One region of the Phreatobacter sp. GW821-FHT04C01 genome, then DNA from elsewhere that is predicted to be linked to it. Evidence: predicted binding sites of a transcription regulator. Region 1 holds the regulator's gene; each other region holds the start of a gene.
The links. Region 1 encodes PhoB, which activates phosphate uptake and scavenging genes when phosphate is short. Its sites were predicted from a motif close to TGTCATNNANCTGTCAT; they were not measured.
Positions count from the first base shown of each region.

Region 2: a site for PhoB is predicted at 2,107-2,123, ahead of AC07WJ_RS28680 (Orn/Lys/Arg family decarboxylase). Genes of this name have one in related genera too.
Region 3: a site for PhoB is predicted at 2,271-2,287, ahead of pehA (phosphoric/sulfuric ester hydrolase PehA). Genes of this name have one in related genera too.
Region 4: a site for PhoB is predicted at 5,098-5,114, ahead of ugpB (sn-glycerol-3-phosphate ABC transporter substrate-binding protein UgpB). Genes of this name have one in related genera too.

Region 1 is NZ_JBWKTP010000002.1:325,818-333,007, reverse strand. It holds gene AC07WJ_RS08495 (ABC-F family ATP-binding cassette domain-containing protein) at 1-1,029, shown strand, start outside; gene AC07WJ_RS08490 (bile acid:sodium symporter family protein) at 1,151-2,059, shown strand; gene AC07WJ_RS08485 (SDR family oxidoreductase) at 2,056-2,997, shown strand; gene AC07WJ_RS08480 (flavin-containing monooxygenase) at 2,994-4,271, shown strand; gene phoB (phosphate regulon transcriptional regulator PhoB) at 4,376-5,077, opposite strand; gene phoU (phosphate signaling complex protein PhoU) at 5,095-5,802, opposite strand; gene AC07WJ_RS08465 (ATP-binding protein) at 5,968-7,190, opposite strand, start outside.
Region 2 is NZ_JBWKTP010000009.1:242,165-249,354, forward strand. It holds gene AC07WJ_RS28670 (TonB-dependent siderophore receptor) at 1-756, opposite strand, end outside; gene AC07WJ_RS28675 (helix-turn-helix domain-containing protein) at 1,016-2,020, shown strand; gene AC07WJ_RS28680 (Orn/Lys/Arg family decarboxylase) at 2,166-4,523, shown strand; gene AC07WJ_RS28685 (GNAT family N-acetyltransferase) at 4,553-5,140, shown strand; gene AC07WJ_RS28690 (MBG domain-containing protein) at 5,800-7,190, shown strand, end outside.
Region 3 is NZ_JBWKTP010000002.1:810,239-817,428, reverse strand. It holds gene AC07WJ_RS10890 (ABC transporter substrate-binding protein) at 1-584, opposite strand, end outside; gene pehA (phosphoric/sulfuric ester hydrolase PehA) at 650-2,230, opposite strand; gene AC07WJ_RS10880 (hypothetical protein) at 2,597-2,863, opposite strand; gene AC07WJ_RS10875 (helix-turn-helix domain-containing protein) at 3,052-4,068, opposite strand; gene AC07WJ_RS10870 (NIPSNAP family protein) at 4,078-4,410, shown strand; gene AC07WJ_RS10865 (hypothetical protein) at 4,407-5,063, shown strand; gene AC07WJ_RS10860 (Bug family tripartite tricarboxylate transporter substrate binding protein) at 5,183-6,166, shown strand; gene AC07WJ_RS10855 (helix-turn-helix domain-containing protein) at 6,315-6,746, opposite strand.
Region 4 is NZ_JBWKTP010000003.1:331,319-338,508, reverse strand. It holds gene AC07WJ_RS13290 (BQ00720 family protein) at 1-214, opposite strand, end outside; gene AC07WJ_RS13285 (Hsp20 family protein) at 250-678, opposite strand; gene ugpC (sn-glycerol-3-phosphate ABC transporter ATP-binding protein UgpC) at 828-1,898, opposite strand; gene ugpE (sn-glycerol-3-phosphate ABC transporter permease UgpE) at 1,909-2,757, opposite strand; gene ugpA (sn-glycerol-3-phosphate ABC transporter permease UgpA) at 2,757-3,638, opposite strand; gene ugpB (sn-glycerol-3-phosphate ABC transporter substrate-binding protein UgpB) at 3,698-5,017, opposite strand; gene AC07WJ_RS13260 (MFS transporter) at 5,214-6,368, opposite strand; gene rlmH (23S rRNA (pseudouridine(1915)-N(3))-methyltransferase RlmH) at 6,437-6,913, opposite strand; gene rsfS (ribosome silencing factor) at 6,938-7,190, opposite strand, start outside.

The DNA of each region.
Region 1 (7,190 bases):
AAGGCGGTCGGCAATGTCTCGATGACGATCAGCGACGCCGATCCCTCCGGCAAGCGGGTGGTCGAGGCGCGCGGCATCACCAAGGCTTTCGGCGAACGGGTCATCGTCGACGACCTCTCCATCCGCATCCTGCGCGGCGACCGGCTGGGCATTGTCGGCCCGAACGGCGCCGGCAAGACCACGCTGGTCGGTCTCCTCACCGGCACGCTCGCGCCCGACACCGGCAGCATCAAGCTCGGCACCAATCTCGCCATGGTGACGCTCGACCAGAAGCGCGAGGCGCTCGACCCCACCACCCCGCTGATGGACGCGCTGACGCTCGGCCGCGGTGACTATGTCACGGTCAATGGCGAGAACCGCCACGTCATCGGCTATATGAAGGACTTCCTGTTCACGCCCGAGCAGAAGGGCACGCCGGTCGGCGTGCTCTCCGGCGGCGAGCGCGGCCGGCTTTTGCTCGCCCGCGCCCTGGCGAGCCCGGCCAACCTGCTGGTGCTCGACGAGCCGACCAATGATCTCGACCTCGAGACCCTCGACCTCCTGCAGGAAATGCTGACCGATTTCCCCGGCACGGTGATCCTGGTCTCCCACGACCGCGATTTCCTCGACCGGGTCTGCACCTCCGTCCTGGTCAGCGAAGGCGAAGGCCGCTGGCTCGAATATGCCGGCGGCTATTCCGACATGGTCGCGCAGCGCGGCGTGGGCGTCACCGCCCGGGCGGCGGAGAAACAGGCCAGGCGCGCCGCCGAGCCCCAGGCAGCGCGTGACGACGGCCCGCAGGCCAGCGCCAAGCGCAAGCTGTCGTTTCGCGAGAAGCACGATCTCGACAGCCTGCCCAAGCGCATGGATGCGCTCGGCCGCGACATCGCCAAGCTGCAGGCGATCCTGGCCGATCACGGCCTGTTCGCGCGCGATCGCGCCGCTTTCGACAAGGCTTCCGCCGCGCTCGCCAAGGCGCAGGGCGAATTGCACGAGGCCGAGGAGCGCTGGCTCGAGCTCGAACTGCTGAAGGAAAGCCTCGAGGCCTGAAGCCCGGAAATCCGCAGACGCTTCGCCGGCTTGAAGCCTGCCGGCGATCTTGCGATGCTCACTCCCGCAGAGGTTGAATCGGGCCGCCAGACGCCCGGGCTGACACTCCGGGGGAAGCGGCATGGGGATCGACAGCGTTCTGATCCAGATCAATCCGACGGGTCAGCTGGCGCTCAACCTGATCCTGGCATTGATCATGTTCGGCGTGGCGCTGGAACTGCGTTGGAAGGACTTCACCGAAGTCTTTTCCCGGCCGCTGGCGCCGGTCACCGGCCTCGTCGCGCAGATCCTGATCCTGCCGGCGGTGACCTTTGTGATCACCATGATCCTGAAACCCCAGCCGAGCGTGGCGCTGGGCATGATCATCGTCGCCGCCTGCCCGGGCGGCAATATCTCCAACCTGATGACCCATCTGGCGCGCGGCAATACCGCGCTGTCGATCTCGATGACCGGCATCTCCAACATCCTGGCGGTGGTCACCACGCCGCTCAACATCCTGTTCTGGGCCGGCCTCAATCCGGCGACCGCGGCGCTGCTGCGCCAGGTCAGCATCGAACCGGCTTCGTTCCTCGGCACCACCGTGCTGCTGCTGGGCCTGCCGCTGGCGGCCGGCATGCTGACCGTGCATTTCCGGCCGCGCCTGGCGGAGCGGCTCCAACGGCCGTTCCAGATCGCCTCCTTCGTCTTCCTCATCGGCTTCATCGTCGCGGCGACCGCCGCCAATGGCCGTTATTTCCTCACCTTCGTCAGCGACATCATTCCCCTGGTGATTCTGCACAACACCATCGCGGTCGCGATCGGCTGGCTGGCGGCGCGGTTCTGGCGGCTCAGCGATTACGACACCCGCGCGATGGCGATCGAGGTGAGCATGCACAATTCGGGTCTGGGGCTGGCCCTCATTCTCAACCAGTTCGACGCGCTGGGCGGCGCCGCCCTGATCGCGGCCGGCTGGGGCATCTGGCATATCGTGTCGGGCTGGGCGCTGGCGGCTTTCTGGACCCGGCGCGACAGCAAGGCGGCCGCGGAATGAACCGGGGCATCCTGGTGACCGGCGCCGCCGGTTTCATCGGCCAGGGCCTGGTCAGGCAACTGGCCTCGCGTGGCGAAGCGCTCATCGGGCTCGACATCCGCGCGCCGGCGCAACCGGTGCCTGGTGTCGTCAATGAGCGCGGCGACATCTGCGACGGCTCGCTCGTCGCGCTCATGAAACGCCACAAGCCGCGGGTCGTGGTGCATCTGGCATCCGTGGTCGCTGCCGGCGGCGATCCCGAGCGCGACTATGCCATCGACGTGGTCGGTACCGGCAATGTCGTCAGGGCCTGCCTCGCCGCCGGCGTCACCCGCCTGGTGGTGACCTCCAGCGGCGCGGCCTATGGCTATCATGGCGACAATCCCCAGCCGCTCAGCGAGGCAGATCCGTTGCGCGGCAATGACGACTTCCCCTATTCGCGCCACAAGCGGCTGGTCGAGGAACTGCTCGCCGAAGCGCGCGCGACCCATGCCGAGCTCGAACAGGTGGTGTTCCGCCCCTGCACCGTGCTGGGGCCCGGTGTCCGCAACCAGATCACCGCCATTTTCGAACGCCCGGTGGTCATCGGCCTCGCCGGCAGCGCCACGCCCTTCAGCCTGATCAGCGAGACCGATGTCATTGCTGCCCTGGTCCGCGCGACCGATCCGGCAAGCCCATCGGGTATCTATAATCTCGCCGGTGACGGCACCCTGTCGCTCGCCGAGATCGCCGCGCGCATCGGCAAGCCCTATTGGCCGCTGCCGCCCGCCCTGCTGCGCGGCGCGCTGCGGCTGGCCAACCAGCTGACGCTGACCCGGCTCGGCCCGGCCCAGGTCAATTTCCTGCAATACCGGCCGGTTCTGTCCAATGACCGCCTGAAGACCGTCTTTGGTTATGTGCCGGCCTTGGCGGCGGCGGAGGTCTTCGACCGCTACTGGCAGGCGAGGGCCCGGTCATGACCTTCCTCGTCATTGGCGCCGGACCGGCCGGGCTCGCCACCGTCCGGGTGTTCAAGGAGGCGGGCCTGCCTTTCGAGGTGGTCGAACGCCATGCCGATATCGGTGGCCAGTGGCTCTACGACGCGCCGTCGAGCGGCGTCTATGCCTCGACCCATCTGATCTCGTCCAAGACCACCACGGCCTTCGCCGATTATCCCATGCCCGAGGACTGGCCGGCCTATCCCCACCACGCCCAGGTGCTCGGCTATCTCAGGAGCTATGCCCGCCATTTCGGCCTCTACCCGTCGATCCGCTTCAACCGGGCGGTGACCCGGCTGGCGCGCCGGGCGGATGGCTGGCAGGCGACCTTCGACGATGCGAGCAGCCGCGATTACGAGGGCGTGGTGATCGCCAACGGCCATCTGACCGATCCGGAACTGCCGCAGATCCCCGGCAGCTTTTCCGGCGAGTTGATGCATTCGAAAACCTACAAGAACGCCGCCATTTTCGACGGCAAGCGGGTGCTGATCGTCGGCATGGGCAATACCGGCTGCGATATCGCGGTCGACGCGGTGCACCGGGCCACCAAAGTGTTGTGGTCGGTCCGCTCGGGCAATCACTTCACCCCGAAATTCCTGCGCGGCAGGCCTGCCGACGAAGCCAGTCACAAGGCGAAATTCGCGCTGCCGCGCCGGCTGCGCTCGATCCTGCACGAGGCGGTGCTGCGCTTCGTCGTCGGCGCGCCCGAAAACTTCGGACTGCCGCGCCCGATGCACCGGCTCTATGACCGCACCCCGGTGGTCAATTCGCTGGTGCTGCAGCATCTCGGCCAGGGCGACATCCAGGTCCGCCCGCCGATCGAGGAGCTCGACGGCAACCGCGTCATCTTCACAGATGGCCGGGCCGACGAGGTCGATCTCGTACTGCTGGCCACCGGCTACCGCATCACCTTCCCGTTTCTCGACGAGGCGGCCCTCGCGGCTGAATTGAACTGGCGGACGCCGGCGCCGCACCTGCATCTGAACATTTTCCCGCCTGCCGACAACAACCTGTTCGTCGTCGGCATGATCGAAGGCGCCGGCATCGGCTGGCCCGGCCGCGACCTGCAGGCGCGAGCGGTTGTGGCCTATCTGACGGCCCGTCGCGACGCGCCCGACAAGGCCAGCGCCTTCCGCCGGGAGATCGCCCGCCATTGCGCGGCGCCGCGACCGAAGGATGCGGGGCCGCACGGCATCTTCATCGATTTTCTCGACTACAAGCGTGTGCTCGGCAAGCTCATCGCACAATTGAGCTGATTTGAGCCAAGGATGTTCGAGCACAGCATCGTTTGAACGACGCGCTTGGATGATCCTGCAAGGAAGGGCGGCCGGGCGATGACCAAGACCGCCCGGCAAGAGCCTCAGGCCGCGCCGGCGAAACGCTCGTTGAAGGCATAACCGGAACCGCGCACGGTGCGGATCGGGTCGGCCTCGCGCCCACGCTTCACCGCCTTGCGCAGGCGGCCGATATGAACGTCGACCGTGCGCTCGTCGATATAGACGTCACGGCCCCAGACGCCGTCGAGCAATTGCTCGCGGGTATAGACACGGCCCGGCGACTGCATCAGGAATTCGAGCAGCCGGAACTCGGTCGGCCCGAGCGTGATCTCGCGGCCGGAGCGATGGACCCGGCGCGTCTCGCGATCGAGCTCGATATCGCCCGACTTCAAGAGGCTCGACAGGTGCTCGGGCTTCGCCCGGCGCAGCAGCGCCCGGATTCGCGCCAGCAGCTCGGGGACGGAGAACGGCTTCACCACATAGTCGTCGGCGCCGGTGGCGAGCCCACGCACCCGCTCGCCTTCCTCGCCGCGGGCGGTGAGCATGATCACCGGCAGCCGCTCGGTTTCGGCGCGCAGCCGGATGCGCCGGCAAAGCTCGATGCCCGACAGCCCCGGCAGCATCCAGTCGAGCAGCATCAGATCGGGGACCGCCTCACGCAGCCGCACCTCGGCCTCGTCGCCGCGCATCACCGTTTCGACGCGGTAGCCTTCGGCTTCGAGATTGTAGCGGAGGAGAACGGTGATCGGTTCCTCGTCCTCGACCACCATGATGCGTGCGGTCATGAGATTATCCTTCGCGATTAACTGGCCGTCGTCACGATCGATGTGGTGTCGAGCTTCGGCCGCTCTTCGGCGAGCGTCGTGCCATTGACCACGTAGTAGATCGTCTCGGCGATATTGGTGGCGTGATCGCCGATGCGCTCCAGGTTCTTGGCGCAGAACAGCAGATGCGTGCAGGCGCCGATATTGCGCGGATCCTCGAGCATGTAGGTCAGGAGCTCGCGGAACAGCGAATTGTAGAGGGCGTCGATGTCGCCATCCGACTTCCAGACGTCGAGGGCGGCAGCCACGTCGCGCTGCGCGAAGGCGTCGAGCACCTCCTTGATGCGCTCGAGCGCCAGGCGCGCCATAGCATCGAAGCCGCCGGTCACCTTGGGCAGCGGCATCGAGCCGTTGATGGCGATGACCCGCTTGGCGATGTTCTTGGCGAGATCGGCGATCCGCTCCAGGTCGGCCGCGATGCGCAAGGCGCCGACGATCTCGCGCAGGTCGATCGCCATCGGCTGGCGCCGGGCGATGACCAGGATGCCGACCTCCTCGATCTCGCGCTGCATCGCATCGATGGTCGGGTCCGCGGCGCGCACCGTCGAGGCCAGCGCGACATCGCCGCGGATCAGTGCGTCGATGGCGCCGACGATCTGCTTTTCGGTCAGCCCGCCCATTTCGGCGACGCGTTGCGCCAACCCTTTCAGCTCGTTCTCGAATGCGCTGACGATGTGCTCGGTCATGCGGGTCTCCTGGTGGGCAGGGAAAAGGGGGCTTTTCCCTACCCTGATATGACGACGGTTCTATGCTTGCGACGTGACACATCAATGACGGTGAATCACGCAAGGCTTCAATTGCTTAGATGAGATGCGACAGGACCGCCGACAAGCATTTGCCGGCCGACTCGGCTATTCTGCCGCAGGCGACCCGCTGCGTGCCGGTGCCCCGGCGGCCGGCGCCTCGGCCTGCTCGGCCGCCGCCGCGGTTTCCAGCCGGACCGTGAAGGTCGCCCCGTCCCGCCCCTCGCTTTCGATCGCCAGGCGGCCGCGGTGGCGCTTGACGATATGCTTGACCAGCGCCAGGCCGAGGCCGGTACCGCCCTTTTCGCGGCTTGACGCCACGTCGACGCGGTAGAAGCGTTCGGTCAGGCGCGGCAGATGTTCCGGCGGAATGCCCGGGCCGTGGTCGCGGACCGCGACCACCGCCTCGTCGCGACGCTTGCCGCGCGGCTCGCGCCGGAGCGTGATCTCCACGGTCTTGCCTTCCGAGCCATATTTGATGGCATTCTGCACTAGGTTCTCGAACAGCCGGAACAGCTCGTCCTGGTCGCCCAGCACCACCAGCGCCGGCTCGGCGGCCGCGACGCCGACACTGACGCCAAGTGTCTGGGCATAGGGACCAAGGCTGTCACGCACCTGGCCGAGCAGCGGCACCAGATCGACCCGCGCCATCGGGCGGACATGTTCGTTCAGCTCGACCCGCGACAGCGAGAGCAGATCGTCGATCAGCCGGGCCATGCGATTGGCCTGGGCCAGCATGATCGCCAGGAACCGCTCACGGGCCGCCGGATCGTTCTTGGCGGGTCCCTGGATGGTTTCGACGAAACCGACCACCGAGGCCAGCGGCGTACGCAGCTCATGGCTGGCATTGGCGACGAAATCGGCGCGCAGGCGCTCCAGCCGACGCTCCTCGGTCAGGTCGCGCAGCGACACCAGCACGAAATCCGGGGTCGCTTCGTCGCGCGCCTTCACCGTCAGCGCCACCGGCGCCGCCTCGACGCGGAACCACCGGTTGACCGGCACCCGCTCGGTATAGTCGATCTCCTGGCTGGCATTGGTGGCGAGCGCCCGGCGCACCGCCTCGACCACTTCGGGGGTGCGCAGCGCCAAGGTCAGCGGCTCGCCGCGCTTGAGGCCGGCGATCAGGTCGATCGCCCTGGCATTGTGGCTGCGCACGATCAGTTTCGGATCGATCAGCATGGCCGGCGCCGGCAAGGCCGCGATCAGCCCTTCGATAGTGAGGTCGGTCAGCCGGGCGGCCCGGCGCGCCAGCTGTTCCGGATCCGGCGGGATCGGCGCGATGCTGGTGCGCCGCACGATCAGCGCGGCGACCGTCAACACCGCCACCGAAC
Region 2 (7,190 bases), on a different contig from region 1:
CTCGCGGGTGTGATCCACCTGGGTATCGCCGTCGCGCACCAGACCGGTCATGCGGTACAGGAAGCGTCCTTCCGGATCGGCGGGACCGCTGAAATCGAAGCCGACCTGCTTGCGCGCATTGCTGCCGAACTGGACGTTGATCTCGCGATAAGGCTGCTCAGTCGGGCGCTTGCTGACCAGATTGACCAGCCCGCCCGGATTGACCTGGCCGAACAGCACCGAGGCCGGCCCGCGCAGCACCTCGATACGCTCCAGGCCATAGGGCTCGACGGTCGGCACCAGGTAGGAAATCGCGCGGCCCAGCCTGAGGCCGTCGAGAAAGCCGACATAATTGGCGTCGACGCCGCCGCCGCCGAAGCCGCGCAGGACGATGCTGTCATAGCGCCCGGACGTCGGCCGCACCTCCGGCACCACATTGGCGGTATAGCGCAGCGCCTCGGCGACGCTGTTGGCATTCTGGTCGTCCATCTGCTGGCGCGTGATGACGCTGATCGATTGCGGCGTCTCGATCAGCGGCGTGTCGGTCTTGGTTGCCGTCAGGCTGCGCCGCGCGACGTAACCCTGGTCGGGTCCCACGGGCCGGTCACCCGCGGACTCGACCACGATGACGCCGAGCTGGGTGGTCTCGCCCGCCGGCGCGATCTGCGCCCGGGCGGGACCCGCCATCAGGCCGGCGAGCGCCGCCGTGGCGAGCAGCACGTCGACAGCCCTCGGACGAAGGGACATGGCGGGAAAAGCGATACGCGCGGCAGTCATGGCATCCTCGATCGGCGCAGAAGGTCAGGAGCTCGCTCGCTCCTTGCCCGTCATCCATATCGCCGGGGTGCGGCCCGTGCCACGATCATCAGTTTTGCGCAATCGCCATTCTGTTGTGCGCAGGGTTATCTCTCCGGCAAACACTGAGGTTTGAACACTTTAGAAACAGTTTAATCTATCAAATCGAGTATCTAGATTTTCGATACGCACCCTGATATCATGCAGTTACACAATTCTTCTTTGAAATCGTTCCAGATCTATGACCGCGGATCATGAGCAGCGGCCGATCCGCAAGTCGGACCTGGCCCAGATGAACACCTGGAATGTCTCCGACTTCTGGATGGTCGATCCGTCGCTACAGGACGACATTGTCGCCATGCATGGCCGTATCGGTCAGATCCGCTTGCGCCAGGGCCTGTTTCTCCACTCGGCCGATGTCACGGAGACGCAGGACCTCAGATTCGAATCCGTCCATTCCGCCGGCATTACCTGCGCCATGTTCGTGTGCGGCGGCGCCGACGTGGCGATCGGCGACCGCCAGTTGAGTTTCGGCTCCCACGCCTCGTCGCGCCGTCCCGGCGATATCGAGGGCGTCGTCTTCGCCCGCGCCCGCGCCGACAGCTTCGTCCGGCGCACCACACGGGGCGAGAAGGTGCGCAAGGTCACCGTGACGGTGACGCCCGAATGGCTTGAATCAGGAGGCCTGGCCGAGATCGGCGAGCAGGCGCTGATCGGCGGTTTCGCCCGCCGCCACACCGACACCATGACCTGGCGGCCGAGCGCCGGCCTGCTGCGCACCGTCGAGCAGGTCCTGCGCCCCGCCCCTCTCAACGCCGCGCTGATGCCGCTCTACCTGGAGAGCCGTGCCATCGAGATCATCGCCGAGGCGTTCCAGGTCATCACCCGCCAGGGTTCGCCGGACGAACGGCGCCGGATCGGCGCGCGCGACCGCCAGCGGCTCGACCGGGTCATGGATTATATCGCGGCCCATATCGACGCCCCGATCGAGCTTGCCGGCCTCGCCCGCGAGGCAGGCCTCAGCGTCAACACCCTGCAGCGCCTGTTTCGCGCCTCCCATGACACGACGGTGCTCGACTATGTCCGCCGGCTGAAGCTCGAACGGGCCCGCGATGCGCTCAGGGCGGACGGCATTTCCGTGGCGGAAGCCGCCTTCCTGGCCGGCTATTCCAACCCCGCCAACTTCGTCACCGCCTTCAAGCGCGCCTTCGGCACGACGCCCGGCGCCCTGCGCTGGCAGATCTGACGCACCGGGCACGTCCTCGTCGCCCGACGCATCGACACGGCCGCGTCGCATTTTTTCGGGATCCGGGACGCCCTATCGACAGTTGCTGTCACTGCGGTGTCATCTAACGCGACGACAGCACGCAGCGGACATGATCGGGGCACCCATGGACTATTTCCGACGATTCACTTTCCTGTTCGCCACGCCCTCCTTCGACGGCGACGATCTCGAGGGCATCCGGTTCGGCCAGATCGTCGACGAGATCGAGCGGTCCGGCTTCGAGGTGGTCAAGGCGCGCAAGCTCGAGGATGCCGAGATCGCGGTGCAGACCGATGCCGCCATCGGCTGCATGGTGGTCGACTGGGGCAAGAAGGGCCTGGAAGGCAAGACCGCCGCGCTGATCAACCTGATGCGCCGCCGCGGCCTCGACTTCCCGATCATCCTGTTGATCCGGCGCAAGCGCTTCGAGGACCTGCCGGTCGAGGTGCTCGACTTCATCGACGGCTATGTCTTCCTGTCCGAGGAAACCCCGGCCTTCATCGCCAAGAACCTGATCAGCCGCCTGAAGCAATATGCCGAGACGCTGAAAACGCCGTTTTTCGGCGCGCTGGTCGATTATGCCGAAGAGGGCAACCAGCTCTGGACCTGCCCGGGCCACAATGGCGGCGTGTTCTATTCGCGCAGCCCGATCGGCCGGGTGTTCATGGAACATCTCGGCGAAGCGGTGTTCCGCGACGACCTCGACAATTCCGTGCTCGATCTCGGCGACCTGCTGACCCATGAGGGCCCGGCGCTGCAGGCGCAGAAGGAAGCCGCCAAGATCTTCGGCGCCGAGAAGACCTATTTCGTGCTGAACGGCACCTCCACCTCCAACAAGGTGGCGCTGGCGGCGCTGGTCACCGACGGCGACCTGGTGCTGTTCGACCGCAACAATCACAAGGCCGCCCATCACGGCGCCCTGCTGATCGGCGGCGGCATTCCCGTCTATATCCCCACCGTCCGCAATGCCTGGGGTCTGATCGGCCCGATGTGCTGGGAGGCCTTCGACGAGGAGGCGCTGCGCGAGCGCATTCGCGACCATCCGCTCGTCAAGGATCCGGAAGCCTGGCGCAAGCCCCGGCCGTTCCGCGTCGCGGTGGTCGAGCAATGCACCTATGACGGCACCATTCACAGCGCCGAGATGATCCTGAACCGGATCGGCCACCTCTGCGACTACATCCTGTTCGACGAGGCCTGGGCCGGCTTCATGAAATTCCACCCGCTTTATGCCGGGCGCTTCGCCATGGGGCTGTCCGATCTCGGCCCGGATGCGCCGGGCATCATCGCGACGCAATCGACCCACAAGCAGCTGGCGAGCTTCTCGCAGGCCTCGCAGATCCACATGAAGGACCGCCATATCCGCGGCCAGAAGCGGCGGGTCGAGCACCGCCGCTTCAACGAGAGCTTCATGCAATATGCCTCGACCTCACCCTTCTATCCGCTGTTCGCCTCGCTCGATGTCGGCGCGCAGATGATGAAGGGCCGCTCCGGCGAGGTGCTCTGGGACGACACGATCCGGCTCGGCATCGAGCTGCGCAAGAAGATCCGCGCGGTGCGCCGCGAGTTCGAGGAGAAGGAGGCGCGGCCCGAGCGGCGCTGGTTCTTCGAGCCCTTCGTGCCCGACCGGGTGGAAATCCCCGACGTCTCGCGCGAGGGCGGCGTGCACCACGTCACCTGGGAAACCGTCGGCACCGACCAGCTCGCCACCAATCCGGCCTATTGGCAGCTCGCCCCCGATGCCGGCTGGCACGGCTTCGCCGGCATGGCGGAGGGCTTCGCCATGACCGATCCGAACAAGCTGACCTTGCTCACCCCGGGTTTCGACCGCGCCACCGGCGCCTATGCCGAGCACGGCATTCCCGCCCCCGTCGTCGCGCAATATCTGCGCGAGAACCGCATCGTGCCCGAGAAGAACGACCTCAACTCGCTGCTGTTCCTGCTCACCCCCGGCGTCGAGGCCAGCAAGGCCGGCACGCTGATCTCGGGCCTCGTCGCCTTCAAGAAGCTGCATGACGACAATGCCCTGCTGGAAGAGGCGATCCCCGAATTCTTCCGGCGCCGGCCGGCGCGTTATGCCGGCGTGCGCCTGCGCGATCTCTGCGCCGACATGCACCGCTTCTTCCGCGACGCCAATGTCAGCGCCCTGCAGGCCCGGCAGTTCTCGGCCGAGCACCTGCCCGAAATCGTCATGTCGCCCCATGACGCGGCGCGCTGCCTCACCCGCAACGATGTCGACTACCTGCCGATCGACGCCATCGCCGGCCGCGTCGCCACGACGCCCTTCGTGGTCTATCCGCCCGGCATCGCCACCATCGTGCCGGGCGAGCGGCTCAGCGAGCGGGCCCAGCCGATGATCGACTATCTCAGGATGTTCGAGACCTGCTTCAACACCTTTCCCGGCTTCGAGGTGGAGATCCAGGGCCTCTATCGCGAGATCGACGCGTCGGGCCGTGTGCGGCTTCATACCTATGTCGTCTCCGAATAAGCTCGGGCGAACGGAGGTGACCTGAACCCATGGACGATGCACCGCAGAATATGCCCACCGAAAGCCCGCAGGCGATCGTCGTGCGGCCCTCGCGCGACACCGATGTCGAGGCCATGCTGGCGATCTACCGCCGCCATATCCGCCAGGGCATCGAGGAGCGGCTCGACGACAGCGAGGCGGCCGAGCCGGACGACCTGCGCGACCGGCGCAAGAACCTGCGCAACCGCCGCTTCCCGCATCTGGTGGCGACGATCAACGGCGAGGTGGTCGGTTATGCCTATGCCGTGCTGTTCCGCAAGCGGCCGGCCTATCGCTACACGGTCAAGCACTCGATCTATGTCCACCACGGCCATCTCGGCCGTGGCGTCGGGCGCCTGCTGATGCAGGGCCTGATCGATGCCTGCGCCGCCTCCGGCTTCCGCCAGATGATCGGTTATATCGACGGCGACAATGCCGCCTCCCTCGGCCTGCACGAGAGTTTCGGCTTTGCCCGGGTCGGCCTCCTGCCGGCGGTCGCCTATCGCCATGGCCGCTGGTCCGACAGCGTCATGGTCCAGCGCTCGCTCGGCAGCGGCGCCACCTGCCCGCCGCCGCCCGCACCGCGTCCGGCGCGGTGAGGACAGGCCGAACCTCCGGTGGGAAAAACGCCAGTTTCAGTTTCCCGGCGCTGATCGATTCACCCAGGAAAACGCTGGGGGCTTCACGGTCCATCAGCAGGCCGGGAATCGTGGCTACCAAAAGCAGCGGCCAGAAGGTCCGTCAGGTCATTCGGCAGGCGCCGGCCGGTCACGTTACCATGCCGGCGAGCGCCGCGCGCCACTGGTTCAAGGCAGGCCCCGATGCCTTGAACCAGCCGCGACCAGGGCGGGCGAGACGTCTCGCTAACCGCGATGACATCACAATCCATGCTGCATGACATTCCCGGCAGCCAAGCGCTGTCCGACGGGTTCGGGCGCATGCCGCGCTTCCATGCCTCGAACCGCCATCCGCTTCCTCGATGTCACCAGGGCCGAGGAGCAATATCGTCTTGCCCGGGAGGCCGCCTATGGGGTCGAAGGCTCCTTGCTGACCAAGCCGACCTTTTTCGATCGGGCCCAGGCGCCCCCTGACGAAGCAACATCGACGGGATCATTGCCCGGGGGCGGCGCAAATGCCGGACAAGAACGACGTACTCGACAAACCTTTGATTGTGCAGATTAAATCTGCATTTTAGTGTGATTGCTTGGATCGAAACAGTCTGTTAACGCACGTTTGACTGGCGTGTTTGGGGGACTGTATGGCGGGAGATTTAGATCAAGCGTCACGGCGCGGTCCCGCCGCGCGTCTCACCCCAGGTCCCGTTTCCCACCGCGCGCTGCTGGTCGCCGCCGGCGCGCTGCTCGCTGCCGGCAGCGCCAGCGCGCAGACCTTGCCGCAAGGTGGCACGGTCGTGCATGGCGGCGTCACCATCGGCGCACCCGCCAACGGCACGATGACCATCCGCCAGAGCACCGATCGCGGCATCATCAACTGGAATTCGTTCTCGGTCGGCTCGGCGGGCACGGTCAATTTCCAGCAGCCATCGGCGACTGCTGCGACGCTCAACCGGGTCACCGGCGCAACGTCCACAACCATTGCCGGAAGGATCAACGCCAATGGCCAGGTCTACCTGGTCAATCCCAACGGCATCCAGATCACCTCAACCGGAACGATCGATACCGCCGGCTTCACCGCCTCGGCGCTCGGCATCAGCAACGGCGACTTCATTGCCGGCCGCAACATCTTCTCCGGCAACGGCGCCTCCGCTACGGTGCACAATGACGGCCGCATCCGCGTTAGGCGCGGCGGTGACGCCGTGCTGATCGGCGGCCGCGTCGTGAACAATGGCGACATCTTGGCACCGGGTGGTCGGGTCGGCCTTGCCGCCGGCGAACATGTCAGCGTCGATGTCGAGGGCGACGGCTTTCTCACGGTCTCCGTGCCTTCAAGCGATCCCCACCGTACCCAGGCGCTGATCAGCCATACCGGCCGCATCCGCGCCCAAGGCGGCCGGGTGGAGGCCCGCGCCGCGACGACGGCCGATATCGCCCGCGCCGCGATCAATATCTCCGGGCAGATCGAAGCCGGCAGCGTGCGGCGCACCCCCGGCGGCGTCTCCTTCGGCGGCGGCACAGCCGCACCGGCATCTGGCAGGCGTCCTGAGACCCGGTTGGCCCGGGCCCCGGCCCGCAATGGCGGGCGCATCGCCATCGACGGCGGCGCGAGCGGCCAGGTTGCGATCTCAGGCCGTATCTCCGCCACGAGCCAGCGCGCGAAGGGCGGCGACATCACCATCACCGGCCACGACATCGCGTTGTCGGACGCACGCATCGACGCCTCGGGCGCCACCGGCGGCGGCGGCATCCGCATCGGCGGCGATTATCAGGGCGGCGACAGATTGGCGCGCGCATCGACGCTGAGCGTAGACCTGACCAGCACCATCGCGGCGGACGCCACCACGATTGGTAACGGCGGCCGGATCATTCTCTGGTCGGACCAATTCACCAGTTATGCTGGCGCACTCTCGGCACGCGGTGGCAGTTTCGGCGGCAATGGCGGTTTCGCGGAAGTCTCCGGCAAGGCCAAGCTCGACTTCACCGGCCGCGTCGACGCGCTCGCTCCCATGGGTACAGCCGGCACGCTGCTGCT
Region 3 (7,190 bases), 480 kb from region 1:
CGGCCTTCGAGCGTGATGTCGGGCGTGCCGTTGATGAAGCGGACGGTATATTTGTCGACCACCTGGACGCCGAGCAAGGCCGGCCAGCCGCGCCGCGCGACCGCCGGAATCTCCGGCGGCAGTTCCTTGCCCGAGCGGCTGTTCGGCGCCTGCTCGGTGATCGAGATCGTGGTGCCCGCCGACGGCTGGCTGTCGCCGAACATGCGCTCCTTGCCGAAGCTGAAGGCCACGTCCTCGGCGGTCATCTCGTCGCCGTTGTGGAACTTGACGCCGCGGCGCAGGTTCAGCTCGATGGTCTTGTCGTCGAGGCGTTTCCAGTCGGTCGCCAGCGACGGGACGGCCTCGAGCTTAGCCGTCCAGGCGCGGTCGATGAGGCCCTCCCACAGGGACGAGAAGAAGATCCGCTCGCCGACATTGGACTGCTCGCGCAGCACGTCCAGCGTATTGGAATTGGACACCTTCTGCACCGCGATGGTGATCGAGGGCCGGTTGTCAGGCTGGCCGATGGCAAAGCGCGGCAGGACAAGGGCTCCGGCGCCACCGGCGGCGTAACCGAGAGCGCTTCGACGGGTCATGATGGGCATCATTGTCTCCTGGGTCGAATGAGGGATGTCGCCGGCCTGGGCCGGTTTCGGAAGGCTCGAACGTGTCAGGCGATCGTGCGCAGCCGGACCGGGACGCCGGTCTCGGGATCGCGCCGCTCCAGGCCGTGCGGCGTCGCGCGATAGTGGGTCAGCGTCTTGTCGGCATGGATCATCCGCCAGGACAGCATCTTCTGGGCGAAGCCGAGCATCAGGCCGGCATAGGCCGGGTCGCCGGCGAGATTGTTGAACTCGTGCGGATCGGCCTTGAGGTCGAAGAACAGCGGCGGCAAGGCCGCGAAGTGGACGTATTTGTAGTTGGCGTCCTGCACGACGCAGAGGCTCGCCTCGTCCATGTGCAGTTCGGTGCTGGTCTGCGCCGCCGAATAATGGACGTCGCGAAAGTCATATTCGTAATGCAGTTCGGTGCGCCAGTCGGCCGGCCTTTCGCCATGGACCAGCGGCAGCACCGAGCGGCCGTCGCAGGCGCGCGGCGGTTCGCCGCCGAGCCAGTCGATGATCGTCGGCATGACGTCGACGCTTTCGGTGAAGGCGTTTTCGATCCGCCCGCCCTTGGCGGCCATGTCCGGCGCCTTGACGACGAAAGGAATGCGGAAGCTCTCGTCATAGAAGCCGAGCTTGCCGAGCAGGTGATGGTCGCCGAGCTGCTCGCCATGGTCGCTGGTGAAGACGACCAGCGTGTCGTCCCATTGCTTGGTCTCGTCGAGATAGGCGAAGACCCGGCCGAGGCAGTCGTCGATCTCGGTCATCAGGCCGCAATAGGTGGCGCGCATCTGGCGCAGCTCGGCTTCGCTGAGCGTATGGCCCTGGCCCTCCGCGCCCTCGAAAAACGAGCCTTTGCCGATATTTTCGACGTAGAATTTCAAAAGGGGATGCTGGGCCGCGTCCTCCGCCCAGGTCTTACCGCGCACCGGCGCCGGCATGTTTTCCGGCCGGTACATGGCGTGATAGGGCGCCGGCGCGACGAAAGGCGGGTGCGGCCGGTAATAGCCCAGATGCAGGAAGAACGGCTTGCCGTTGCGCCCTTTGAGATAGGTCAGCGCGCGCTCGGTGAAGAACGAGGAATCCGAATATTCCTTCGGCAGCCGCGAGGGCCGTTCGGTGGCGCCGGGAACCGAGTCCTCGCCTTCCGGCAACCAGATCTCTTCGCGCCGCGCCGGCAGCTCGAAGCCCTGCTGCTCGACCCAGCCGAAATAGCCGTCCATGTTCGGCTCGAAGGCGCCGACCGAACGGAAGCCATCCATCAGGTCGCCGAGCACCAGGAAGCGCGGATCGTTCGGCGACGTCGTGCGCGGATCCGGCGCTGTCGTCGTGTAGCCGATCAAGGCCGGGTCATAACCGAGCTCGCGCAGCGCCTTGCCGAGGTTGAAATGCCTGGCGTCCAAGGGAACGGTGTTCTGCACCGCCCGGTGGTTCATCAGATAGAGGCCGGTCAACAGGCTCGCCCGCGCCGGACCGCAGGGCACCGCGGTGGTGACGTGGTTCTCGAAGGTCACGCCTTCCCGGCACAAACGATCGAGATGAGGCGTGCGCAGAAACGGCTCCCTGCCCTTGCTGCGCATCAGCTCGGGCACGAAATCCGCCCGCCATTGATCGACCACGATGAGTAATACGTTCCGTCGGCCCAAGATGCCCTCCACGTCGAGGCCGACCAGCTAGGGCGACTTCACAACGGGCGGATGACAGGTGGGATGGCCCCGGCGACGAATGCGGCGGAAGCGGCATGGCCGGGCCCGACGCCCATCGGCCGCGCCGTCACCTGGACACCCGGCGCCTTGACGGCCTTGTCGATCATGGGCGGCCAAGCGCACGGGCGAGACCGAAACGCCAGGGCCGGAGGCCCGGCAACCCCGATGCCAAGAGCCCCGATGCCAAGAGCCCCGATGCCAAGAGCCCCGATACCAAAAGCCCCGATACCAAGAGCCCCAATGCCAAGAACCCCGGCCGGAGCCAGGGTTCGAGGCATATCAGGAGAGGTTGGAGGCGGCTTTGGATCAATCGCAGACGCGGACCGTGCGACGCACCGGGCCGTAGGGCGTATCGACCCACTGGCGGGTCATGTAGCAGTCGCCATAGGCCGGCGCGGCGTAAGCGTTGGAATTGGCGATGGCGAGGGCGGCGCCACCGACCACCACGCCGGCGGCGAGCGCGCCGAGGCCGAAGCCGACGCCGCGGCCGCGGGCTTCGGCTTGCGGGGCGGAGGCGAAAGTCAGCGCCGAGACGGCGAGGGCGGCAAGGGCGAGGGTCTTGAAGCGGGTCATGGTCGGCTCCTGTCGGTGTCCAGAGGGGCTCCAGCGCCCCGGTCCTCCATGGGTGGTGGCGGGCCGCCAAAAGGTTCAGGCGCCGAGGCCGATTTTTTTTGCGGCAGATCGACCAGCCTTTCGCCGGCCAGGACGCGCTCATGCGCGGGGAATGCACGCCCATGCGCGCGGAATGAAGGCCGCGCCTTTCAATCCGGGAATGCGTCATGCGCGACCCGGCGGTATTCGCGCGGGGTGAAGCCGATCTTGCTTTTGAAGAAGCGGGAAAAATGCCCCGGCGCGGAGAAGCCCAGGTCCAACGCGATATCGCTCGCCGGCCGATCGCTGCCGATCAATTGCTCGATCGCATATTCGACACGAAGGGTATCGTTGTAGACGCTTGGCGTCATGCCCGTGCTGGCGCTGAACTGCTCGAAGAAACGCGAACGCGACAGGCCGACCGATTGGGCGAGGCTGTCCAGGCTCTGCGGCTTGCTCGGCTCGGCGCGCATCAGGTTGATCGCCTTTCTGATGCGATGATCGACCGGGCGCGCGGCGATCGGCGCAAGCTCGGCCGAGGAGTTCGCGGTGAGAACCTGCTGCAGCAGGCCGAGGATATCGGCTTCCAGCTCCACGTCCGCGGTCGGCGTGGTGGCGTCGGTGATCGTGGCCGCGATCTTGCCGACGATGGCCCGCATCCGCGGGTCGACGCTCGCCGACTGCCGATTGAAAGGCCGCCGCGCGATCGTGCCGCGGCCGCCGCGGACGAGCCAGCCGGCTTCGACATAGAGCGCGAGGATGGTGATCGGCGGATCGTTCACATCCCGCCAATTGGCATGCGGAACCCACGGATTGATCAGCACCATCCGGTCGTCGGTGATCGGGCAGAGTGCCCCGTCGACCTCATAGGCACCGTCCTGCCCCTCCACCTTGATGAGCGCATGGACATGCGGGTGGGCATGGACATGAACGGGCTGATTGGTCCGGAACAGGGCGACACGACCGAAAAGCCCCTGATGGACGCCGAGAACGCCGGTCATCTTTCCTCCCGTGCTCGCGCTCATGGGGCAAGCTTCGGCCCTATCCTCCACTAAATCGGACGAAAAGGTAAGTCGCCGGACATGGCGGTAAGCCGCCGCGGCGATGGGCCTGTACGATCCCTGCCGAAAAGCGATGCCAGTCCTCCAGCAAGGAGCATCGCCGTGATGTCTACAAGGCGGAGACACCGTGCCAGCATGATCGTCGAGGAAAGAATCTATACGTTGATGGCGGGGAAAGTCCCCGCCTATCTCAAAATGTACGAAACGGAAGGACTGGCCATCCAGCGGGAAATACTCGGAACGATGGTCGGCTATTTCTCGACGGAGTTCGGGCAACTGAATCAGATCGTGCATCTGTGGGCCTATCGCGATCTCGCCGACCGCGAGGCACGGCGACACAGACTCGCGGCCGATGCCGGCTGGCAGGCCTATGTGGCCAAGGTCCGCCCCTGGGTGGTGAACCAGGAGAACAAGCTCCTGATCCCCGCGCCCTTCTCTCCGAATCCGATCGACGAGGCCACCGCATGACCACTCCCGCCATGGAACTGAGACTTGTCGAGGATGTCATCGCGGCGGGCGGCCGACTCGCGCTGCCGAACGACGGCGTGCACCGGATCTGCTACGTCGTTCATGGTGAGATTGCTTCCGGCGATGCCAGGATCCGCGACGATCATGCCATCGGCGTCTCGCGCGCCGCGGAGCTGACGGCGGCGGCGTGCGGGGCGACGGTCTGGCGCTTTGAACTGGCGCCGGAAGCGGCCCCTGCCCTGGTCCTGGCGCCGCGCGACGGCGTCACGCGCGAGAAGCTGCGCCAGAAGATCGCCTGGCCCGTCGCCGACCGTGTCCTGATCCGCGCCGACAGCGTGTCCTTTCCGCCCGGCGGCTGCGCCTATCTCCACACGCATCAGGGGCCCGGCATCCGCTGCCTGATCGACGGCGGGATCAGGATCGACGCACTGGGTCATTCGGCGAGCTATGGGCCCGGCGCCGCCTGGTTCGAGAGCGGTCCCGATCCGGTCTTCGCCCAGGCGGCAGACCGCGCCAGCCGGTTCATCAGGGTGATGGTGCTGCCGGCGGCACTGCTCGGGCGCAGCTCGATCGCCTATGTCAATGCCGAGGATCGCGAGAAGCCGAAATCGCAGGTCTACAAGGGTTTCGTCGACCAGTTGATCGACATCTGACACCTGCCCACGCTGCACCGAAACCGCGCATGCCGGGCATGCGGCAGGGCGAACGCGACCGCGCCATCGTCCTGGCCGGCCGGCTCGCCAAACAACAAGACGACACAGGAGGAAATGTCATGCTCATCCAACCGAGGATCGCTCTCGCCGGCATGGCGATGATCGCCGCCTGCCTCGCCGGCACGGCCGCGAAGGCGCAGGCCGCCTATCCGGAACGCCCGATCCGCGTGATCGTGCCCTTCGCGGCAGGCAGCGCGTCGGACATCGTCGGCCGCATTGTCCTCGAAACCATGGCCGACGACCTCGGCCACCGTTTCGTGGTCGAGAACCAGGCCGGCGCGAGCGGAAACCTGGGGACGGCGGCCGTCGCCCGCGCCGAGCCGGACGGCTACACCATCCTCGTCTCGGCCTCCGGCCCCCTGGCGGTCAACCAGTCGCTCTTCCCCAATATCGGCTACGACCCGCTGACCGACTTCGAGCCGATCTCGCTGATCGCAACCCTTCCCAATGTCATCGTGGTCAATTCCAACCAGCCGGTGCGGTCGGTCTCTGACCTGATCGCGGCGGCGAAGCGGGCGCCGGGCACGCTGAACTATGGCAGCATCGGCAATGGCAGTTCGCAGCACCTGGCCGCGGCCTATTTCGAGCAGGTCACGGGCACGCGGATGACCCACGTGCCCTATCGCGTGACGGGACAACTCGTGAGCGATCTGGTCGGCGGCCAGCTGCAGGTGAGCTTCCAGCTCATCCCGAATGTGCTCGGCCAGATCCAGGGCGGACAGCTCAGGCCGCTGGCGATCACCGCCAACAAGCGCTCCGAGGTTCTCCCCAGCGTCCCGACGGTCGCCGAGGTCGGCATGAGCGGCTACGAGGCCTATGGCTGGTTCGCCATGCTGGCGCCGAAGAACACGCCGGCACCGATGATCGCGCGCCTGCATGCCGCCTACATGAAGGCCATGTCCGATCCGGCGACACGCCGGCGCATCGTCGAGGTCGGCGCGGAGCCGGCAACCTCGACGCCTGCGGAACTGCGCGTATTCATGAACGCCGAGGCGAAGAAGTGGGGCGACATCATCCGCGCCAACAACATCAAGCCCGAGTGAGTGGCGACGGGAATTGCGGCATGGACCGATGAAGCCGCCTCGCGCTCCGACCAAGCCCGTCCCCGCGCAGGGGGCGGTGGCCGCCGCCGGATGAAAGGTGGCGACGCTGGAGGCGCTTTCTCTCCGGCATGCCGCAAGGCCGCCAGCGTCAATCCAGAGCCATAGCGTCCCGCGGGGGCGCCGGCACATTGTTCAGTTCGCTGTCGGCCGCAGCCATTTCACGCGCAACGGACAGCAGGCGCCGCCGAAATCCTCCCCGTGTCATGCTGGTAACGATTGCCGCAACCTCCCATCCTTCAGCCGACAAGGTGGCCTTTTTGGTCGCGCCGACAACATCATAGGATCGCAATCCGTTGAAGAAATCGCTCACGGGAACAGCGAGGGCCTCCGCGATGAGCACAAGCGTCGACGCCGAGACCCGGTTGCTGCCGCGCTCGTATTTCTGCACTTGCTGAAATGTCAGATCGATATGCGCCGCCAGTTGGCTCTGCGTCATTCTGCGCATCTGGCGGACAAGGCGAATATGATGGCCGATGTGGACGTCGACCCGATGCGTCCGGTCGAGAACTGCCTTGCTCATGGAACAACATCTAGTTGTTGCGGCGGTCAAGCGGAGACCGTCGCTGCACAATGGAGAAACGCCCACGCGCGATACGATGTGCCGGTTTCGGGCAGCCTCGGTTGCGCGCAAGGCAGCGATGACACTCTTCCCGCCGATCGGACCCTTCGATCGGGCGTACGCAACGTGGCACAGGCGCGGTTTCGAAAATTCAAGCGATCGAACCGCACGGATCGCTCAATTCAGCGCCCCATTGGCCGACGGTCTCACGCACTGACCGGATCGTATTGAATAATCGTTCGAACAACCGAACTATCGTCCGGAAATTGCGCGCTGCCGGGCATCTCTTCTGAAGCCCCCCGAGGCTGGTTCCTCATACCGTCCGACGCGGCGGGACAATCCGGCTCATCGGGGAGGCCGCGAGCCAGGACCCGCCCCTTGCGCGACCTGCCGATGAGATCCCGG
Region 4 (7,190 bases), on a different contig from region 1:
TCTGCCAGGCACCCGCCACCGCTTCCTCGCGGCGGTCGGTCACCATGATCGGTGAGCCGTCGGCAGATATCAGCGCGAACAGGTCGAGGCCGGGCGGCAGCGGCGGGGCCTGCGGAAACATGCGGGCCATGTCGTCGGAGCGGATCGCCTTGACATAGGCGACCTTGGCCAGGCCGAGCTGGGCGAGAACTTCAGGGGTCATCATCATATTCATGGTCAAACCTCCTCCATAGGCAGGTCGAACAAGGCTCAGTCGTGAGCCGCGATATCAATGCGCCGCACGATCCGTTCAGGCTCCGGGCGGGCAAGATCAACCGAGAGCAACCCGTTCTTCAGGTCCGCCCCCATCACTTCCATGCCATCGGCCAGCACGAAGACGCGCTGGAATTGCCGTGCCGCGATACCCCGATGGATGAAGGTCCGGCCCTCGCCGTCGTCCTGTTGACGGCCGCGAATGGTCAATTGGCTTTCTTCCACCGTCACATCCAGCTGGTCCCGGGTGAAACCCGCGACAGCCAGCGTGATTCGAAGCCGATCCGGCAGGCCCGCATCCGCGGCGATCCGCTCGATATTGTAGGGCGGATAACCGTCGGCTGCCTTGGTGACCCGGTCGAGCACCCGCTCGAGCTGGTCGAAACCGAGCAGAAACGGCGACGAAAGAGACGGCACACGCGACATGGTCGAAGTCCTCGACTGAGCGACATCGGCCGGGCCCCGAAGGCGCCCAGCGCCGCGGAGCGTTCCGCGACCCCCCGAATATGGAGGTCGCGACCGTCAGGTTCAAGATCAGGGACGCAAGCCGGTCCGCGGGTGCCGGGGCCGCGCCGCTAAAGACGCTTGCCGCTCGCCTCATCGAACAGGTGCAGGTGTTCGGCCGGCGCCATCACCGAAATCGGCGTGCCCGGCGCCAGCAGCGCCTTGCCCGGCAGGCGCGCGATGATTTCCGCCCCCGTGCCGTCGAGCGGCCCGTAGACGAAGGTTTCGGCGCCGACCGCCTCGACCGCCGAAACCGGGAAGGTCAGCCCGACGGCGTCGTCCGGGACGGGACCGGTGACGACGGCGAGGTGCTCGGGGCGAATGCCCAAAAGCGCGCCGCCGGCCGGCACGGCAAGGCCCTTGCCGCCGGTGACCCCGGCCAGATGCGGCCCGGCCGGGCCCTGCCCGACCTTGATCAGGTTCATCGGCGGCGCGCCGATGAAGGTCGCGACGAAGGTCGTCGCCGGCCGCTCATAGAGCTCGAGCGGGCTGCCGGCCTGCTCGACATGGCCCTTGCTCATGACCACCAGGATATCGGCCAGCGTCATCGCCTCGAGCTGGTCATGGGTGACATAGACGGAGGTGGTGCCGAGCGCGCGCTGCAGTTTCTTGATCTCGACCCGCATCTGCATGCGCAGCTTGGCGTCGAGGTTGGACAGCGGTTCGTCGAACAGGAAGGCCTTGGGCTTGCGCACGATGGCGCGGCCCATGGCGACACGCTGGCGCTGGCCGCCGGAGAGCGCGCGCGGCTTGCGGTCGAGGAACGGTGTGATCTCCAGGATGCGGGCGGCTTCGCGCACGCGCGTGTCGATCTCAGGCTTGGGCGTGCCGCGGTTGCGCAGGCCATAGGCCATGTTGTCGTAGACGCTCATATGCGGATAGAGCGCATAGTTCTGGAACACCATAGCGATGTCGCGCTCGGCCGGCTCCAGCTCGTTGCAGACGACGCCGCCAATGGTGATGGTGCCGCCGGTGATCGTCTCCAGCCCGGCGATCATGCGCAAAAGCGTCGACTTGCCGCAGCCCGACGGCCCGACCAGCACGCAGATCGCGCCGGTCGGCACCTTGATGTCGATGCCCTTCACGGCTTCGACGCCGCCGGCATAGACCTTGCGGACCTGCTCGAGAATGACCTCGCTCATCGATATGTCCTCATTTTTCCGTCTCGACGAGGCCCTTGACGAAGAGCTTCTGCATGACCACCACGACGAAGACCGGCGGCAGCATGGCGAGGATGGCGGTCGCCATGGCCAATTGCCATTCGGTCAGGGCATCCTGGGTGACGATCATCTTCTTGATGCCGATGACGATGGTCTGCATGTCGTCGCGCGTGGTGATCAGGAGCGGCCAGAGATACTGGTTCCAGCCATAGATGAACTGGATCACGAACATCGCCGCGATCGAGGTGATCGACAGCGGCAGGAGCGTGTCCTTGAAGAACTGCATGGCGCTGGCGCCGTCGATCTTCGAGGCCTCCACCAGCTCGTCCGGCACGGTCATGAAGAACTGGCGGAACAGCAGCGTTGCGGTCGCCGAGGCGATCAGCGGCACGGTCAGTCCGGTATAAGTGTCGAGCAATCCGAGATCGGCGACGACCTTGTAGGTCGGATAGATGCGCACCTCGACCGGCAGCATCAGGGTCATGAAGATCACCCAGAAGGCGGCCATCCGGAACGGAAAACGGAAATAGACCACGGCGAAGGCCGAGATGATCGAGATCATGATCTTGCCGATGGCAATGACCATGGCCATGACCAGGCTGTTCAGCATCATGCCGCCGACCGGCTCGCGGGTCGACGAGGCGGTGCCGACAAAGATGGTCTTGTAGTAGTTCTCCAGGAAATTCGGCCCGGGCCAGAGCGGCATCTGGCCGTTGGCGATGGTCGAGGCGTCCCAGGTCGAGGCGACGAAAGCCACGTAGACCGGGAAGGCGACGATGGCGATGCCGATCAAAAGGATCAGATGCGGCAGGAAATCCAGGAAGCTCTTGCGCTCGACCATCAATATTGGACCTTGCGCTCGATATAGCGGAACTGGATCGCGGTCAGCCCGATCACCATGATCATCAGGATCGCCGACTGCGCCGCCGAGCCGCCGAGATCGCCGCCCAGGCGGCCGTCGGAATAGACCTTGTAGACCAGGGTCTCGGTGGCCTTGGCCGGGCCGCCGCCGGTGGTCGAATCGATGATGCCGAAAGTGTCGAAAAAGACATAGACGACGTTGACCACCAGCAGGAAGAAGGTGGTCGGCGACAGGAGCGGGAAGATGATGGTCCAGAACCGGCGCATCGGCCGGGCGCCGTCGATCGCCGCCGCCTCGATGACGCTTTTCGGAATGGCCGCGAGACCGGCCAGGAAGAACAGGAAATTGTAGCTGATCTGCTTCCAGGTCGCCGCCATGACCACCAGGGTCATGGCGTGATTGCCGTTCAGCAGCGGGTTCCAGTTGAAACCGAGCGCCCGGATCGCCTGGCTGACCAGGCCGAGCGAGGGTTGGAACATGAACAGCCAGAGCACGCCGGCGATCGCCGGCGCGACCGCATAGGGCCACATCAGGAAAGCCTTGTAGGCGCCCGTGCCGCGGATCTGCTTGTCGGCCTGGGTGGCGAGATAGAGCGACAGCGACAGCGACAAGAAGGCGACGAGACCGGAAAAGATCAGCGTCGTCACCATCGACCGGTAATAGTCGCCCTTGGACAAAAGGTCGTGGTAATTTTCGAACCAGACGAACTCGGTGGACAGGCCGAAGGCGTCCTGAATCTGGAACGACTGCCAGACCGTCTGTCCTGCCGGCCAATAGAAAAAGATCAGGGTGACGGCGAGCTGCGGCGCCAGCAGCAGATAGGGCAGCAACTTGCCGTCGAAGACGACGCGCTTTTCCATGATCCCCCCAAAGGCACGGTCCGGAGCGGGCGGGCAAGCCCGCCCCGGCATCGTATCGGTCAGCGCGTGACGGTGCGCTCGAACTGGCGCAGCATGGTATTGCCGCGCGCGACCGCCGCGTCGAGCGCCGCCTGGGCCGGCTTCTGACCGGCCAGCGCCGCCTCGATCTCCTCGGCCCAGACGTCGCGCAGCTGGACCATGTTGCCAAGGCGCAGGCCGCGGGAATTCTCGGTCGGCTCCTTGTTGGTCAGCTCCAGCAGCGGCGTCTCGAGATAGGGGTTCTGCACGTAGAAGCCCGAGGCCTTCACCTTGGCATAGGCCGCCCGGGTGATCGGCAGATAGCCCGAGTCGGTGTGCAGCTTGGCCTGGCGGTCGACATCCGACAGGAAGGTGAAGAAGCGCGCCACGCCACGATATTCGGCGGCCGGCTTGCCGCCCATGACCCAGAGCGAAGCGCCGCCCAGCGTCGAGTTCTGCGGCGCGCCGGCGACGTCAGGGTAATAGGGCATCGGCGCATTGGCCCATTCGAACTTCGCATTGGCGCGAACGTTGCCGTAGAAGCCCGAGGAGGTCAGCATGATCGGGCATTCGCCCGAGGTGAAGCGGCCCTCGCCGGTATTGGTGCGGCCCGAATAGCTGAAGGTGTTGTCGCGCTGCAGCTCGATCAGGTTCTGCAGGTGGCGGACATGCAGCGGCGAATTGAAGCGCAGCTCGGTGTCGAAACCGTCGATGCCGTTGGCCCGGGTCGACAGCGGCACGTTGTGCCAGAGCGAGAACTGCTCGATGTTGAGCCAGGTGATCCAGGCCGAGGAGAAGCCGCATTTGTCATAACCGGCGGCGCGCAATTTCTTGGCGGCCTCGAAGACATCAGGCCAGGTGCGCGGCGGCTGGTCCGGATTGAGGCCGGCGCGGCGGAACGCGTCCTTGTTGTACCACATGACCGAGGACGACGAATTGAACGGGAATGACAGCATCTCGCCGCGCGATGTCGAATAATAGCCCGCGACCGCCGGCAGATAGGCGCTGGGCTCGAAGGGTTCGTTGGCTTCCGCCATCATCTGGTAGACCGGCTTGATGGCGCCGCGGGCCGCCATCATGGTCGCCGTGCCGACCTCGAAGACCTGCAGGATATGCGGCGCATTGCCGGCCCGGAAGGCCGCGATGCCGGCGTTCATCGTGTCGGGATAAGACCCTTTATAGGTCGGAACCACCCGGTATTCACGCTGCGAGGCGTTGAACTCCTCGGCGAGCTTGACCACCACCTCGTTATTGGCGCCGGTCATCGCATGCCACCACTGGATCTCGACCTGGGCCGAGGCGGGGCTGGATACGAGCGCGGCGGCGGCGGCAACCGCCAGCATGAAACGGCGATTCAACATCGATAACCTCCCAAAGGGCGCGAGCTCAGCGCCAATGCGGCTTGGCGGGGCGAAACCCGTGCCGTTCTTGGGTCCGCCGAACGACGGACGGATGACACTCTAATGAAGCTTCGATGACAGAGTAAGGGGCGGCCCGCCAGATTTCCCCGATATCGCAACAGCCTGGCGGCCGAGCGGCGCCGGGCCGGCGGCCCGGTCAGCGCGTCGCCGCGCGGGCGCTGGCGGCGACGGCCACGAGCAGCGCCGCGACCACCGCGAAGGCCAGCGGCAGACTGGTCGCCTGCGCCACGAAACCGATCAGGGCCGGGCCGGCCAGGATGCCGGCATAACCGACCGTCGTGACCGCCGCGACGGCCAGGGACGGCGGCATCGCCGTCTGCCGGCCGAGCGCCGAATAGAGCACCGGGACGATATTGGCGGCACCCAGCCCGACCAGGGTGAAACCGCCGAGCGCCGCCGGCCATGACGGGACCGTGATGGCGAGGCCGAGCCCCAGGGCCGCGCCGATGCCGCCGAGGACCATGACCGTAGGACCGCCGAAGGCCCGCACGATGCGGTCGCCATTGAGCCGGCCGAGCGTCATGGCGACGGCGAAGGCGGCGTAGCCGAGGCCGGCACGAGCCGGCTCGACATCGCGCACCGAGGTCAGGAAGACGGCGCTCCAGTCAAGCATCGCGCCCTCGGCCAGGAAGACGATGAAGCAGAGCAGGCCGATCAGCACCACCCGGCCATGCGGAAGCACGAACAGCGGCGCGCCGTCATCGCCGCCGTGGGACAGAAGGTCGCGCCCGAAGCCCGCCAGCAGGCCGGCGACGACCGCCGCGGCCGCGAGCATGGCCGCAAGCGGCGAGGCACCGAGCCAGAGCAGCAGGCTGACGCCGGCGGCACCGACGATGCCGCCGGCGCTGAACAGGCCGTGGAACCCCGACATCAGCGTGCGGCCGGCGGCCTTCTCGACGATCACCGCCTGGATATTGGTCGCGACATCGACGGTGCCGACACCGGCGCCGAACAGGACGAGCGCGGCGGCGAGCGGCGGCAGGCTCGCGCCCGTGGCAAGAAAAGGCAGCGCCGCCGAGATCATCAGCCCGGCGGCCCAGATGACCGCGCGGCAGCCGAACCGGGCGGCCAGAGCCCCGGCCAGCGGCATCGCCACGATCGAACCCGCGCCCAGGCACAGCAGGAGCAGGCCCAGCGCACCATCGTCGAGCCCGGCGCGCGCCTTGGCGAAGGGGACCAGGGGCGCCCAGGCCGCCAGACCGAAACCGGCGAGGAAAAATGCCGCGCGTGTCGACGCCCTGGCCGCGGCGGAGGCAGCATGGCGGGCTTCGGCCTCGGCGCGGCTTGTCATATGCGTCTTGTTCAAGGCGGACCCGTCCTGCTTCCGCGGCCGACCCGAGCCGGTCCGGCGCCAGCCGATCAGGCGCGATGATAGGGGTGGCCGGCCAGGATCGTCATGGCGCGGTAGAGCTGTTCGAGCGCCATCACCCGCACCAGCTGGTGGGGCCAGGTCATCGCGCCGAAGGACAGGACCAGGTCGGCTTCGGCATGCAGCGCCGGATCGAGGCCGTCGGGCCCGCCGATGACCAGGGTCGCGGCTTCCTCGCTTGCGTCCTTCCAGCGGCCCAGACGCTCGGCGAAGGCCTCGCTGCCCAGGCTCTTGCCGCGCTCGTCGAGCAGGATCAGCCGGCCGACGCGCTGGCGGCGGATGGCGCCAGCCTCGTCAGCCTTGCGCTGCACGGCGTCGGGCGCGCGGCTCTCGTCGAGGGTGACCACGTCGAGGCCGCGAAAGCCCAGCGCCTTGCCGGCCTTCACCGCGCGATCCTGATAACGCGTGGCAAGATCCGTCTCCGGACCAGCCTTGGTCCGGCCGACGGCGACCAGGATCAGTCGCATGAGGTCTCAGCCCGGCGCCGCGATTCAGCCGGCCAGCCGGTCGGCCGGACGCGCCGCCGACCACATCTTCTCGAGATTGTAGAAGGTGCGGACTTCCGGGCGGAACACGTGAATGATCACGTCGCCGGCATCGACAAGCACCCAGTCGCAGGCGGGGACGCCCTCGACCCGGACCTGCGGCACGCCGGCCTCCTTCAGCGCCTGCACCAGATAGTCGGCGAGTGCGCCGACATGGCGGTGCGAGCGTCCGGACGACACCACCATGGCGTCGGCAATG